4 regions of the Neorhizobium puerariae genome follow, and region 1 is predicted to be linked to each of the others. Evidence: predicted binding sites of a transcription regulator. Region 1 holds the regulator's gene; each other region holds the start of a gene.
What was found. Region 1 encodes LexA, which represses DNA repair genes until DNA is damaged. Its sites were predicted from a motif close to TGTTCNNNNTGTGTTCNG; they were not measured.

Region 1 (3,352 bases):
GCCTTCTCTTCCTATTTCGATGGCGTCGGCGCCGTCGGCTTCTTTTATGGAGCGCCGAAGAACGAGGGGATTTCGCAATCGACGGATGGCTGGAGTGCGGAACTCAAGAGCCGGCTTTTCGATCTGCGCAGTACCATCGCCGACCATATTCGCGAGACTGTGCCCGGCGACGCCGGCGCCTTCGCCGCAGCGATCGTCACGGATGAGCGTCGGGCGATCTCCGAGGAGACGACCGAGGCGCTCAGGCTGTCCGGCCTTGCCCATATCATCGCGATCTCGGGGCTCAACATGGCGCTTGCCGCGGGCATCTTCTTCGTTGGTGCGCGCAGCCTGCTCTCCCTGTTTACGGGTTTTGCCCAGGCATGGCCGGTCAAGAAGCTCGCCGCTTTCGGCGCGCTTGCCATGGTGACTGCCTATTACCTGATTTCCGGCTTCGGGGTCTCGGCCGAGCGCGCCTATATCATGATGGCCGTCATGCTGGTTGCGGTGCTTTTCGACAGGCCGTCGATCAGCCTGCGCAATGTGGCGCTCTCGGCTCTCATCATCATTGCCCTCTCGCCGTCGGAGGTTCTGGGTCCAAGCTTTCAGATGTCGTTTTCCGCCACTGCGGCCCTGGTCGCCGGTTATGCCTTCTGGACGAACCGATCGAGGAAACACGATCCGGAACCCTCGCCGTTCCGGTTTCCCGCACTGATGCCGGCACTGGCTTTCTGGAAATTCACGTCGGGTATCCTCGTGACGTCCCTGATCGGCAGCGTCTCGACCGCGATCTTTTCCGTCGAGCATTTCCATCGCATCGCGACCTATGGCCTAGCTGCGAACCTGGCCGCCATGCCGGTCATCTCCTTCGTGGTCATGCCCGCCGGCCTTGCCGGCATGCTTCTGATGCCCTTCGGGCTCGATGCGCCGTTCCTGAAACTGATGGGCCTTGGGCTCGACGCCGTGATCGCGATAGCAAAGCATGTCGCGGCCTGGGGTGGCGACGTGCCTGTCGGCAGGCAGCATCCCTGGTTCATGGGCGTGGCCACCATCGGGTTTCTCCTCCTGACGCTTCTGAGAACCAGGCTTCGGCTCCTCGGCATTCCGCTCCTTGCGTCGGCGCTGGCGCTGTCATGGCAGGAGCGATCGAAACCGCTTCCGGACATTCTGATATCCGAGGATGGAACGATGGTTGCCCTGCTGGCCGGCGACCGGGTCGCCACCAATCGCGCGCGCCCTCCCGATTTCATCTACGACCAATGGCGGCGGGCGCTTCTGCTGGGCGATCCGTCGAAACCGGAGATGTCTCCGTCCGGTGAAAAGTCTTCCGGCGCGAAATCCGGGGAGCGTCGCGAACTCAAGCCGGCCGAAATGGACGCCGCCCGATCCGGCATCCGGCAAGCGCCGGAAGGCCGGTTCATCTGTTCGGCGCGATCATGGTGCGCGGCAAGGACCGCGGAGGGCGCCATTATCGCCGCCGTGGAGGACAGCCGTTATGCCGGCCCGGCCTGCGATGTCGCCGATATCGTCATCGCTCCACGCGCCCGTTTCGACAATTGCCGCTCCGGCGCGCTGATGTTCAACGGCGAAACCCTTCGAAAGACCGGCGCTCTGGAGATCGCGCTTCGCGGGGCGACGGATATGGAATTCTGGCAGATCCACGCAGCCCTTGCCAACCGGGATCGCCCCTGGATGCAGCATCGCCATTACGACTGGCGAAGTGGCACCTCAGACACCACGCTGCCAGAACCGCTTCAGCAGATGATCAATGATAGCGACGGATGAGGCCGACCAGTTTGCCCTGGATCTTCACCCGGTCGGGCGGAAATATGCGGGTTTCGTAGGCCGGATTGGCCGCTTCGAGGGCGATAGACGCGCCACGGCGGCGGAAACGCTTGAGCGTTGCTTCCTCGTCGTCCACCAGGGCCACGATGATGTCGCCGGGATTGGCGGTGCCGGTGTTCCGGATGACCACCGTATCGCCGTCGAGGATGCCCGCTTCGATCATCGAATCGCCCTTGACTTCCAGCGCGTAGTGTTCGCCGGAGCCGAGCATTTCGGCAGGCACCGCGATGTCATGCGTATTGTTCTGGATCGCCGAGATCGGCACGCCGGCGGCGATGCGGCCCATGACCGGAACGGTAGTCGCATTGGAGGTGTCGTTGTTTGCCACCGGCCTGGGAGCGGCGGCGACCGGCTGCGGTTTTCCGAGGCTGCCTTCGATCACGCTCGGGGAGAAGCCGCGGCGCGGCTGCAGGCTTGGCTGGTAGGCTTCCGGCAGCTTGATGACTTCGAGGGCCCTCGCGCGGTTCGGCAGGCGGCGGATGAAGCCGCGCTCTTCGAGCGCCGTGATCAGCCGGTGGATGCCGGATTTCGATGCAAGATCGAGTGCATCCTTCATTTCATCGAACGAAGGGGGGACGCCGGACTCCTTCATGCGTTCGTGAATGAACAGAAGCAGTTCCTGCTGTTTGCGCGTGAGCATGTTTGGCACCCCGAGAGTCGGAAACAAATCCAGAACGGACACTATATGTTCCATATGTGTTCCGCAAGTCCCTAAATTTCCGTGAAGTATTGCGCGGGAATTTGCTTTTTTAGATTGGCGGAATTCGCTCTATTAGATTAACCGCGCTCAAAGCATTGATTTGCCTGAATATATCATGTCGCCACCCGAAATGGGTAATTTCAAAATCTCGCGAATCTAACGTAGCTCGTACCGCATTAGAAAACATTACGTTTTTTGAGGACATCACTCTCTCAGGGTGCCCGAAAAACTCGCCAGTGGCGACGAGGTGGCGACATGGTTGTGGGCGCGTTTATTGCTTATTTTTGCGTGTCCTCGTCGCGCTCTTTCACCTCGAGCATATCAATTAGGTGATGGGTGAATTCTTCCTGCGTCATGCGACCGCCTGCGGTCATGTCGTTCATTAAAAATTGGAAGTGATTATAGCGATCTGCGATCCATTTTGCGCGGAAACTGGCTTGCTTCCACTTGTCAGTGCCTGGGCCAAACGCCTCTTGGAAAATCCGCGCATTCCAGACGTCATACATCGTCGCAGCTAGAAGCCTGACGTTAATTTCCCCGCCGTACACCCCGGGCAGCATCTGAGTGCGCTCTTTGCCCGTTAGAAGCCATTCGATGTTCTCCCGCGTTTTGAATGCGACTTGCACTACCTCAGCGTAGGGAATGCGCTTTCGCGTTCGCCACGCCGAAACTGTAGACTTATTCACACCAAGGGCGGTTGAGAGGTCGGTGTCGCTGTCCACACCCATCGCTTTTCGCAGGCGATCAATGACAGCATCGGGGTCAATTTCGACACCGTCCAAAATTAACGTATCATTAGTTGACATAAACCAATCTCAAGTTTACTAA
Region 2 (3,352 bases), on a different contig from region 1:
ACTTGCCGGTCAGGGACTTCGGATTGGCCATGATCTCGGCGGGCGCGCCCTGCGCGACCACCGTGCCGCCGTGGATGCCGGCGGCGGGGCCGATATCGACGACATAGTCGGCGGTGAGGATCGCGTCCTCGTCATGTTCGACGACGATTACCGTATTGCCGATGTCGCGCAGGTGTTTCAGCGTTTCGAGCAGGCGGGCATTGTCCCGCTGGTGAAGGCCGATCGAAGGCTCGTCGAGTACGTAGAGCACGCCCGTCAGGCCCGAGCCGATCTGCGAGGCGAGCCGGATGCGCTGGCTTTCGCCACCGGACAGGGTGCCGGAATTGCGAGAGAGACTCAGGTAATCGAGGCCGACATCGTTGAGAAAGCGCAGGCGCTCGCGGATTTCCTTGAGGATTCGTACCGCGATCTCGTTCTGCTTGGCATTCAATTCGCCGGGAAGCGCCTCGAACCAGTCGCGCGCCACTCTGATCGACATATCGGTCACTTCGCCGATATGCAGCTTTTTGATCTTCACCGCGAGCGCTTCCGGCTTCAGGCGGTAGCCGTTGCAGGCCGGGCAGGGGGCGGCCGACATGTAGCGCTCGATATCCTCGCGCGCCCAGGCCGAATCGGTCTCCTTCCAGCGGCGTTCGAGGTTCGGAACGATGCCCTCGAAATTCTTGACCGTCTTGTAGGAACGGGCGCCGTCGGCATAGTGGAACTCGATTTTCTCCTCGGTTCCATGCAGGATTGCCTTCTGCGCCTCGCCGGACAGCTCGTTCCAGCGGTTCGAAAGCTTGAAGCCGAACACTTTCCCCAGCGCTTCGAGCGTCTGGTTGTAATAGGGAGAGGTGGATTTGGCCCAGGGCGAGATCGCGCCGTCCCGCAAGGTCCGGGCCGGTTCCGGCACGATCAGCGCCTCGTCCACCTTCTGCTGCGAGCCAAGGCCGTCGCAGGTCGGGCACGCGCCGAACGGATTGTTGAACGAAAAGAGCCGTGGCTCGATCTCCGGAATGGTGAAGCCGGAAACGGGGCAGGCGAATTTCTCGGAGAACAGCACGCGCTCGTGCGTCTCGTTGAGCGACTTGTTGGCCGAGCCCCCGGCGGCCGTCTCTTCGGGCGGCAACGGCCTGTCGGCGAATTCCGCCACCGCCAGACCGTCTGCGAGTTTCAGCGAAGTTTCAAGACTGTCCGCCAGGCGCGCCGAGATATCGGAGCGCACCACGAGGCGGTCCACGACAACATCGATATCGTGCTTGTATTTCTTGTCGAGCGCCGGAACATCGGCAATCTCATAGAATTGCCCGTCGACCTTGACCCGCTGAAAGCCCTTCTTCATCAGGTCGGCGAGTTCCTTCTTGTACTCGCCCTTTCGCCCGCGGATCATCGGCGCCAGGATATAAAGACGCGTGCCTTCCTCGAAAGCGAGGATGCGGTCGACCATCTGGCTGACCGTCTGGCTTTCGATCGGCAGGCCGGTCGCCGGCGAATAGGGGACGCCGACGCGTGCGAAAAGCAGGCGCATGTAGTCGTAGATTTCGGTGACCGTGCCGACCGTCGAGCGCGGATTGCGCGAGGTCGTCTTCTGCTCGATGGAGATGGCCGGCGAAAGCCCGTCGATCTGGTCGACATCAGGCTTCTGCATCATCTCCAGGAACTGACGCGCATAGGCCGAAAGGCTTTCGACATAACGCCGCTGGCCTTCGGCATAGATCGTATCGAAAGCAAGCGAGGACTTGCCCGAACCGGAAAGGCCGGTCATGACGATCAGCGAATTGCGCGGCAGATCGAGATCGATGCCCTTCAAATTGTGCTCGCGCGCACCACGTATGGAAATGGTCTTCAGTTCACTCATCTTCATGCTCTTCGGGGAGGATGGAAGGCCCTTATGTAGTGATTGATGCGCGCCTGGTCGAGACGAAACTGCCGCAACCCGTCGGCGGTTCCGAGTCGGTTGACAGCACTATAGGAATAAATTAGAACAAATAAAGAACAAATTTGTCTGTGGATTAAAAATCATCTGCGCCCAACGGATCGAACCGATGGGTTAAGGTACCACGACGGATTTAGGGCCGCAGGATGCGGCGGACAAGGTGAGAATTATGGCTGGTAGCGTGAACAAGGTTATCCTGGTGGGAAATGTCGGAGCCGATCCGGAAATCCGCCGCACGCAGGACGGTCGCCCGATCGCCAACCTGCGAATTGCGACCTCGGAGACCTGGCGCGACCGCAATTCCGGCGAACGCCGTGAAAAGACGGAATGGCACAATGTCGTGGTTTTCAACGAAGGCCTCTGCAAGGTCGTCGAGCAATATGTGAAGAAGGGCGCCAAGCTCTATATCGAGGGCCAGCTGCAGACGCGCAAGTGGCAGGACCAGAACGGCAACGACCGCTACACGACGGAAGTCGTGCTGCAGGGCTTCAATTCCACGCTGACGATGCTGGACGGTCGCGGTGAGGGCGGGGGCGATCGAGGCAGCTACGGCGGCGGCAACAATCGCGTCGGCAGCGACGTCGGTGGAAACGACTTCAGCGGCGGTTATGGCGGCGGGGACGATTACGGCCGGCCTTCGGGTGGAGCCAGCCGTGGCAGTCAGCCCGCTGGCGGCAATTTCTCGCGTGATATGGATGACGACATTCCGTTCTGATCGGTCGTTCCGGCCGGGCGAGAGCGGCCCCTGTGCACAGTCCTGGGGAATGCTGTAGCGGTAGAGGGGAAGAGCGCTCTTGCGGGTTCCGCGCTTCAGCTGGCTGCGGCATCGGCCAGCATGGCCACCAGGACATCGGACTGGGAGACGATCCCGACCAGCTTGTTGTTCTCCCGCGTGACCGGCAGATAGTGTAGCCCTTCCTCGGCGAAGATGACAATGGCGTCCGCAATGGGAGTGTCGGGGCCGACGGTCCGGACGGGCGCGGTCATGATGTCCTTGACGGTATCGTTGGGAGCGCTGGCGCCGGAAAGCACCAGGCGCAGGCGATGGGCAAAACCGATCCGGGGCCGTCCCTTGGTCCAGTTCGCCTTGTCGAGGAAATCGGTCTGCGTAACGATGCCGATGACCTCGGCCCTGTCATTGGTGACGGGCAGGGCCTTGAAGTGATGGGCGCGCATCAGGTCGTGCGCCTCCTTCAGCGAATTGTCCGGCGCGACGGCAACCACGTCGCGGGACATGATGATGTTGCAATCGAGATGGCTGGCGCGTCTGCGGTAGGAGCGCAATTCCGTCCGCCGCAGGATGGTTTCCAGGTCGTCGCGGTCGATATCGAGGAATTCGTCATATTCCTTGAGCACGTCGTCGAGATCGGCCGACGTGAAGCCGATGCGCTCTATGGGGGCGGGGTCGGCGGTGCCGTGATCCGTCGAAGGCTTGAT
Region 3 (3,352 bases), on a different contig from region 1:
GATGAACCGATCGCCGTCCTCTTCCGGCGAACCGGGCGGGCCGCCCCAGATATGCTCGCCGTGGTCATAGAATATCTCGGAGCACGGGCCGCACGGGCCGGTATCGCCCATCGCCCAGAAATTGTCGCTGGTCGGGATGCGGATGATCTTCTCATCCGGCAGACCCGCGATCCGCTTCCACAGGTTAAAGGCATCGTCGTCCGTGTGATAGACGGTGACCAGAAGGCGGTTGCGGTCAAGACCGAATTCCTTCGTGATCAGGTTCCAGGCAAGCTCGATCGCACGCTCCTTGAAATAGTCGCCAAAGGAGAAATTGCCGAGCATTTCGAAGAAGGTATGGTGGCGCGCCGTGTAGCCGACATTGTCGAGATCGTTGTGCTTGCCGCCGGCGCGCACGCATTTCTGGGCAGTCGCCGCGGTCGAATAGGGACGCGTCTCAAGGCCGGTAAAGACGTTCTTGAACTGCACCATGCCCGCATTGGTGAACATCAGGGTCGGGTCGTTGCGCGGAACCAGCGGACTGGAGGCCACGACCTCGTGTCCGTTCTTTCGGAAATAGTCGAGGAAAGTCGACCGGATTTCATTCACGCCGCTCATGCTACGCCCTTTTTCCCGCGGATGCGGTGCTGTTATTCGAAAACCAAAGGCTTGTATCGTCCACGCCCACAACTGTCCAGCCGCCCGCCGCCCCGCCAAACGAGAAACCGGCCGCGCATCTTTCGATCGCGGCCGGCTCGAAGGTCCATGGCCAGGAAAACCTGAATGCGGCGGAACCGCTTACATTTCTGCGGCTCCATCGCCGTCGTCGGCCTCCGGGCCGCCATTCTGCAGGAAGCGGTCGGCGATCAGGCCTGCATTCTGGCGAAGCGCCATCTCGATCTCGCGGGCGAGTTCCGGATTATCGCGCAGGAAAAGCTTCGCGTTCTCACGGCCCTGACCGAGGCGTTGGCTGTTGTAGGAGAACCATGCGCCGGACTTCTCCACGATTCCCGCCTTCACGCCGAGATCGATCAGCTCGCCCGTCTTGGACACGCCTTCCCCGTACATGATGTCGAATTCGACCTGCTTGAAGGGCGGCGCCATCTTGTTCTTGACGACCTTCACGCGGGTCTGGTTGCCGACCACTTCCTCGCGCTCCTTGACCTGGCCGATACGGCGGATGTCGAGGCGAACCGATGCGTAGAACTTCAGGGCGTTGCCGCCGGTGGTGGTTTCCGGCGAACCGAACATGACGCCGATCTTCATGCGGATCTGGTTGATGAAGATCACCATGGTGTTCGACTTCGAGATCGAGGCCGTCAGCTTGCGCAGCGCCTGGCTCATCAGGCGGGCCTGCAGGCCCGGCAGATTGTCGCCCATCTCGCCCTCGATTTCGGCGCGGGGCGTCAATGCCGCGACCGAGTCGACCACGAGAACGTCGACGGCACCGGAACGAACCAGCGTGTCGGTGATCTCGAGCGCCTGCTCACCCGTATCCGGCTGCGAGATCAGCAGGTTCTGGAGATCGACGCCGAGCTTGCGGGCATAGACCGGATCGAGCGCATGTTCGGCATCGACGAAGGCGCAGATACCGCCCTTCTTCTGGGCTTCGGCGATCGTCTGCAGCGCGAGCGTCGTCTTGCCGGAGCTTTCCGGACCGTAGATCTCGATGATGCGGCCCTTTGGCAGGCCGCCGATGCCGAGCGCGATGTCGAGGCTGAGAGAGCCGGTGGAAACCGTCTCGATCTCAACGATATTCTCGTTCGAACCGAGCTTCATGATCGATCCCTTGCCGAAAGACCGTTCGATTTGAGACAGTGCCGCTTCCAGCGCCTTGCTCTTGTCCACCGCTTTATCCTCTACGAGCCGCAAACTATTCTGTGCCATGTGATCCCACCTTTAGGTTATTGCCGCCGCGCAAGCAATGAAGCAGCCGATAAAGGTGATGTACCTATTTTGTTCTCATTTGGCAATAGGCATTCAACGGATTGACTTCAAATAGCTATTTCAAATCCGTTCTCATGATGTTCACGCCCGCCGCCATGTGGAGAATTCATCTTTGAAAACAAGGCCTCACCGCAATTGCGGGACGAATCGCGACGGCCGGTTTTCTTCGCAGCCGGGGAATATCCCCTCACTCCGAATCGAGCATTTCCCGGACCGCCACCGCGAGCTGTTTCAGCGAGAAAGGCTTCGGCAGGAAACCAAACTTCGCATCGGCCGGAAGGTTGCGGGCAAACGCGTCCTCGGCATAACCGGAAACGAAGATGAACTTCAGGTCCGGATAGGATTTGCGCAGTTCGGCAAGCAATGTCGGACCGTCCATCTCGGGCATGACGACGTCGGAGACGACGATGTCGACCTTTCCCTCCAGCTCTTCCATGATATCGAGAGCCTCGGTGCCCGACCCGGCCTCATGGACCGTATAACCGCGCGTCTCCAGCATGCGCTTGCCGCCGCGCCGGACCGCTTCCTCATCCTCGACCAGCAGCACGACCGCCGAATTGCCGGTAAGATCCAGGTCTTCCGCGGGCGGCTTCGATACGACCGGCGCCGCAACCGCCTGGCCGCCCGTCCCGCCGGCATTGTCGACCCGCGCGGTCTCCTGCGTGGAAGCCGGAGCCTCGGCGACATGACGCGGCAGGAAAATCCTGAAGCTCGTGCCGCGGCCGACCTCGGATTCCGGATAGATGTATCCTCCGGACTGCTTGACGATCCCGTACACCATGGAAAGGCCGAGGCCTGTCCCCTTGCCCACCTCCTTGGTGGTGAAGAAAGGCTCGAAGATCTTGTCCATGATCTCGGAGGAAATCCCCGTGCCTGTGTCGGAGACCTCCACCATCACGAAATCCTCCGCAGGCAGGTCCGCCTGATGGAAGCCCGCGGCCTCCTGTGCGGAAACGTTGCGGGTCTTGATCAGGATCGTGCCGCCCTGGGGCATGGCATCGCGGGCATTGACGCAGAGATTGATCAATACCTGCTCGAACTGCGAGAGATCCGTGCGCACCGGCCAGAGATCCCGCCCGTAATCCACCTCCAGCTTCACATTCGTGCCGGAAATCAGCCGGTCGACCAGCATGCGCAGGTCTCCGACGACATCGGTGAGGTTCAGCACCGCCGGCCGCATGGTCTGCTTGCGCGAGAAGGCCAGAAGCTGGCGGACCAGAACGGCCGCGCGGTTGGCGTTGCGCTTGATCTCCATCAGGTCCGCGAAACTCGCGTCGGAGGGGCGCGCCTGGAGAAGAAGATGATCGGAGGAGAGCAGGATCGCGGTGAGCACGTTGTTGAAATCGTGCGCGATGCCGCCCGCCAGCGTGCCCACCGCATTGAGCTTCTGGGTCTGCGCCATCTGGGTCTCGAGCGCCTTCTGCTC
Region 4 (3,352 bases), on a different contig from region 1:
CAGCACGGCAAAACGCATCTCCTCCGTTCCCGACATCCCGACCTTCCAGGAGGAAGGCGTGCCCAATGTCGACGTCCGCATCTGGTGGGTCCTGGCAGCGCCCAAAGGTACGCCGAAGCCGATCCTGGACAAGATGCACAAGGTGATGACGGAGGTCACCACCAGCGAGGAGTCCCGCAAGTTCGTCGGCACCAATGGCGGCGAACCGATGACCCTCGACAACCCCCAGGCCACCCTCGACTACGCGACGATGGACGTGAAGCGCTGGGAAGACTGGGCGAAGATCGGCAAGATCGAGAAGCAGTAGGCGGCCGGAAAGCCGCATGGGAAAGGCCGGGCTTCATTCCGGCCTTTCCCCATTGCGCGAAACCGGAGCGGCGCACGCACGCAGGAGCGTACCTCACTCGCCGCGCCAGCCGTCCTGGTAGACAACCTTGTCGACGTCGGCGAAGCGGGCGATGCGCAGAAGCTCGGCGTCCAGTTTCTCCAGCCGGCCGACGGAAGGCCGAACGCCCTTTTCCAGCCATAGCCGCCTGACGTCGAGCACATTCGCCCTGCGGTCTGCCTTCATGTCGATGCGCCCGATCATCCGGTCGCCTTCGAGCAGCGGAAAGACGTAATAGCCGTATTGCCGTTTGGGCTCGGGCACGAAAACCTCGATACGGTAGAAGAAATCGAAGAGCCGCTCGGCCCGGTCACGGTCGCGCAGGAGCGGATCGAAAGGGCTGAGCACGCGCACGCGGGCCGGCGGTTCGGGAATATCGCCGGGATTTTCCGGAAAACCCGCGAAGGCGAACGACGGGCGCGGCCGGCCGCCATTGGCGGAGCCGATCAGCACTTCCGTCAATTCGTCGCGATGATCGGCCACCCAATCCTTCGCCTCCTGCGGCGTCACGAGGTCCCAGAAGGCGGCGATCTCCCCCGAGGTTGCGAAACCGAGCCTCTCCAGTGCGCTGCGGCAGGCCCAGTCGATGAACTCCTCGTGGCTCACTTCCGGTTCGTGATGGCGCGGCGGGATGACCCGTTCCATCAGGTCGTAGATCTTCTGGAAATTGACCCGGCCGGCAATCGCGAGCTTGCCCGTATGCCAGTAATATTCGAGGGCCGTCTTGTTCGGATGCCAGTTCCACCAGCCGCCGGACTTGTGGTCTTCCGTCTTCATGTCGCGCGACATGATCGCGCCGTTCTCGGCGATGTGCCGGAACGTTTCCTCGAAAGCGGCGTCAAAACCCTCGCCGTGCCATTTCCTCCAGCGCTCGGCGAGGATCGGCTCCCGGCGGAGAAACCGGTGCTTCCAGTACCGGAAGAGGCGCGAGGGAATGATCGAGGCGTCGTGCGTCCAATGCTCGAAAAGCTCGCCGTCCTTTTCCAGAAGCGCGGTCAGATGTTCGCGCCTGTAGGTCTGGTTGCGGGAGAACAGGATCATGTGATGGGCGCGTTCGACGGTCGCGATACTGTCGACCTGCACGAAGCCGAGATCGTCGATGAGCTGCAGCAGACCCGTCTTGGCAAGAGCCCGGCCGGGCGGCCCGGAAAGCCGCTGCCGGTCGAGGAATATCTTTCGGGCCTGATCGTTCGGAATGAGAATCGCCATGGCGGATAGACTAGGATGCCGGCGCGGCGGTTTCAATGTTTATGTTTTGTTCCGAATTCCCCTCGCCTGTCATCCGGTTTATAGACCGCTGAAAAGCGAGGGTGAGGCTTGGATATACGGTTCGAAGAGGCTGAGGCGCATTTCGAGGGGCGCACCGTGCTCCATCCGTTGACGCTTTCGCTCACGGAACGGCGCATCGGCATCATCGGGCTCAACGGCTCGGGCAAGACGACTTTCGCCCGGATGATCAACGGCCTGGTGGCGCCGTATGCCGGCCGCGTCACGGTCAACGGCTTCGACACCGCAAGGGATGGCGACAGGGTGCGCGCCGAAGCCGGCTTCATCTTCCAGAACCCGCAGAACCAGATCATCCTGCCGATCCTGCGGGAAGACATGGCGCTCGGCCTGAAATCGCGGAGACTGCCGACGCGGGAAATCGACGCGGCCGTGAACGGAGTGCTTTCCCGTTTCGGCATAGGTCATCTGGCGGAGCGCCGGGCGCATGAGCTTTCCGGCGGCGAATTGCAGCTCGCGGCGCTTGCCTCGGTGCTGGTCACCCGGCCCAATATCCTGATCATGGACGAACCGACCAACCAGCTCGACCTGAGGAACCGCGACCTCGTGGAACGGACGATCCGCGGCCTCGACGAAGACGTCATCGTCATCAGCCACGACCTCTCGCTGATTGCGGATTTCGACCGGGTCCTGCTGTTCCATGAAGGCCGCCTCGCCGCCGACGGCGTTCCCTGGGACATCATAGCGCGGTATCGGGAAATCGCCGCATGAAGACGCTTTATGTCGAAGGCGACACTTTCCTGCACCGGCTGTCGCCGCGGACAAAGCTCCTGGGGCTCGCGGCGGCCAGCTTCCTGCTCTTCCTGACCGATTCGCATATGCTTCTCGGCATTGCCGCCGTCTCCGGAGCCTGCCTCTACGCTTCGCTGGGGCTCGGATGGCGGAAATCCTGGCTTCGCCTGCGGATGGTCGTGCTGACGGTCGCCGCCGTTTCGATCTTCACGCTGGTTCTCAACAGTCCGGGCCAGGCGCTTGTCGTGCTCATGCGGCTCAGCGCCCTGGCGCTTTGCGCGGCCGCCGTCACGGCGACCACGAGCACCGGCGATTTCATCGACGAAATCACGCTCGCGGCCCGGCCGCTGGAGCGGCTCGGCCTCATCAAGGCGGCGGATGTCGGCCTCGCGATCGGCCTCGTGATCCGTTTCGTGCCAGAGGTGGTGGACCGTTATCAGGCCATCCGCGACGCCCATCACGCCCGGGGGTTGAAGCCCGCCCCATTGACGCTCGCGGCCCCCTTGATCATCCTGACGCTCAGGAATGCCGACGAGATCGCCGCAGCCATCGACGCCCGCGGCATCCGGGCACGGAAGTGACATTGCCACGACATTGAGGATACATATCCATGAGCACTCGGGATCTCGTTCTGGCCGCCCTGTTCGCCGCGATCATCGTGGCGCTGGGCCTGGTGCCTCCGATCATGCTCGGCTTCATTCCGGTGCCGATCTCCGCCCAGTCGCTGGGCGTCATGCTGGCCGGCGTCGTCCTCGGCGCCAGGCGGGGTGGCTTCGCCGTGCTGCTCGTCCTGCTGCTCGTGGCGATCGGCCTGCCGGTGCTTTCCGGCGGGCGCGGCGGCCTTGCGACTTTCGTCTCCCCGACCGCCGGCTATCTCGTCGGCTGGTTCTTCGCAGCCTTCGTCACCGGTTATCTTTCTGAACGCTTCGTGGACCGCTCGCAGAGCGGCAT

Region 2: a site for LexA is predicted at 1,960-1,977, ahead of uvrA (excinuclease ABC subunit UvrA). Genes of this name have one in related genera too.
Region 3: a site for LexA is predicted at 1,926-1,943, ahead of recA (recombinase RecA). Genes of this name have one in related genera too.
Region 4: a site for LexA is predicted at 1,631-1,648, ahead of ACFFP0_RS15965 (energy-coupling factor ABC transporter ATP-binding protein). Genes of this name have one in related genera too.

Annotation. Positions count from the first base shown of each region.
Region 1 is NZ_JBHMAA010000032.1:6,998-10,349, reverse strand. Features, by position in the region: gene ACFFP0_RS24285 (ComEC/Rec2 family competence protein) at 1-1,764, shown strand, start outside; gene lexA (transcriptional repressor LexA) at 1,745-2,464, opposite strand; gene ACFFP0_RS24275 (helix-turn-helix domain-containing protein) at 2,803-3,330, opposite strand.
Region 2 is NZ_JBHMAA010000020.1:77,020-80,371, reverse strand. Features, by position in the region: gene uvrA (excinuclease ABC subunit UvrA) at 1-1,837, opposite strand, end outside; gene ACFFP0_RS18510 (single-stranded DNA-binding protein) at 2,085-2,630, shown strand; gene ACFFP0_RS18505 (HPP family protein) at 2,726-3,352, opposite strand, start outside.
Region 3 is NZ_JBHMAA010000036.1:18,409-21,760, forward strand. Features, by position in the region: gene alaS (alanine--tRNA ligase) at 1-597, opposite strand, end outside; gene recA (recombinase RecA) at 778-1,866, opposite strand; gene cckA (cell cycle histidine kinase CckA) at 2,114-3,352, opposite strand, start outside.
Region 4 is NZ_JBHMAA010000017.1:61,308-64,659, forward strand. Features, by position in the region: gene ACFFP0_RS15955 (Bug family tripartite tricarboxylate transporter substrate binding protein) at 1-307, shown strand, start outside; gene ACFFP0_RS15960 (winged helix-turn-helix domain-containing protein) at 401-1,594, opposite strand; gene ACFFP0_RS15965 (energy-coupling factor ABC transporter ATP-binding protein) at 1,703-2,380, shown strand; gene ACFFP0_RS15970 (energy-coupling factor transporter transmembrane component T family protein) at 2,377-2,982, shown strand; gene ACFFP0_RS15975 (biotin transporter BioY) at 3,012-3,352, shown strand, end outside.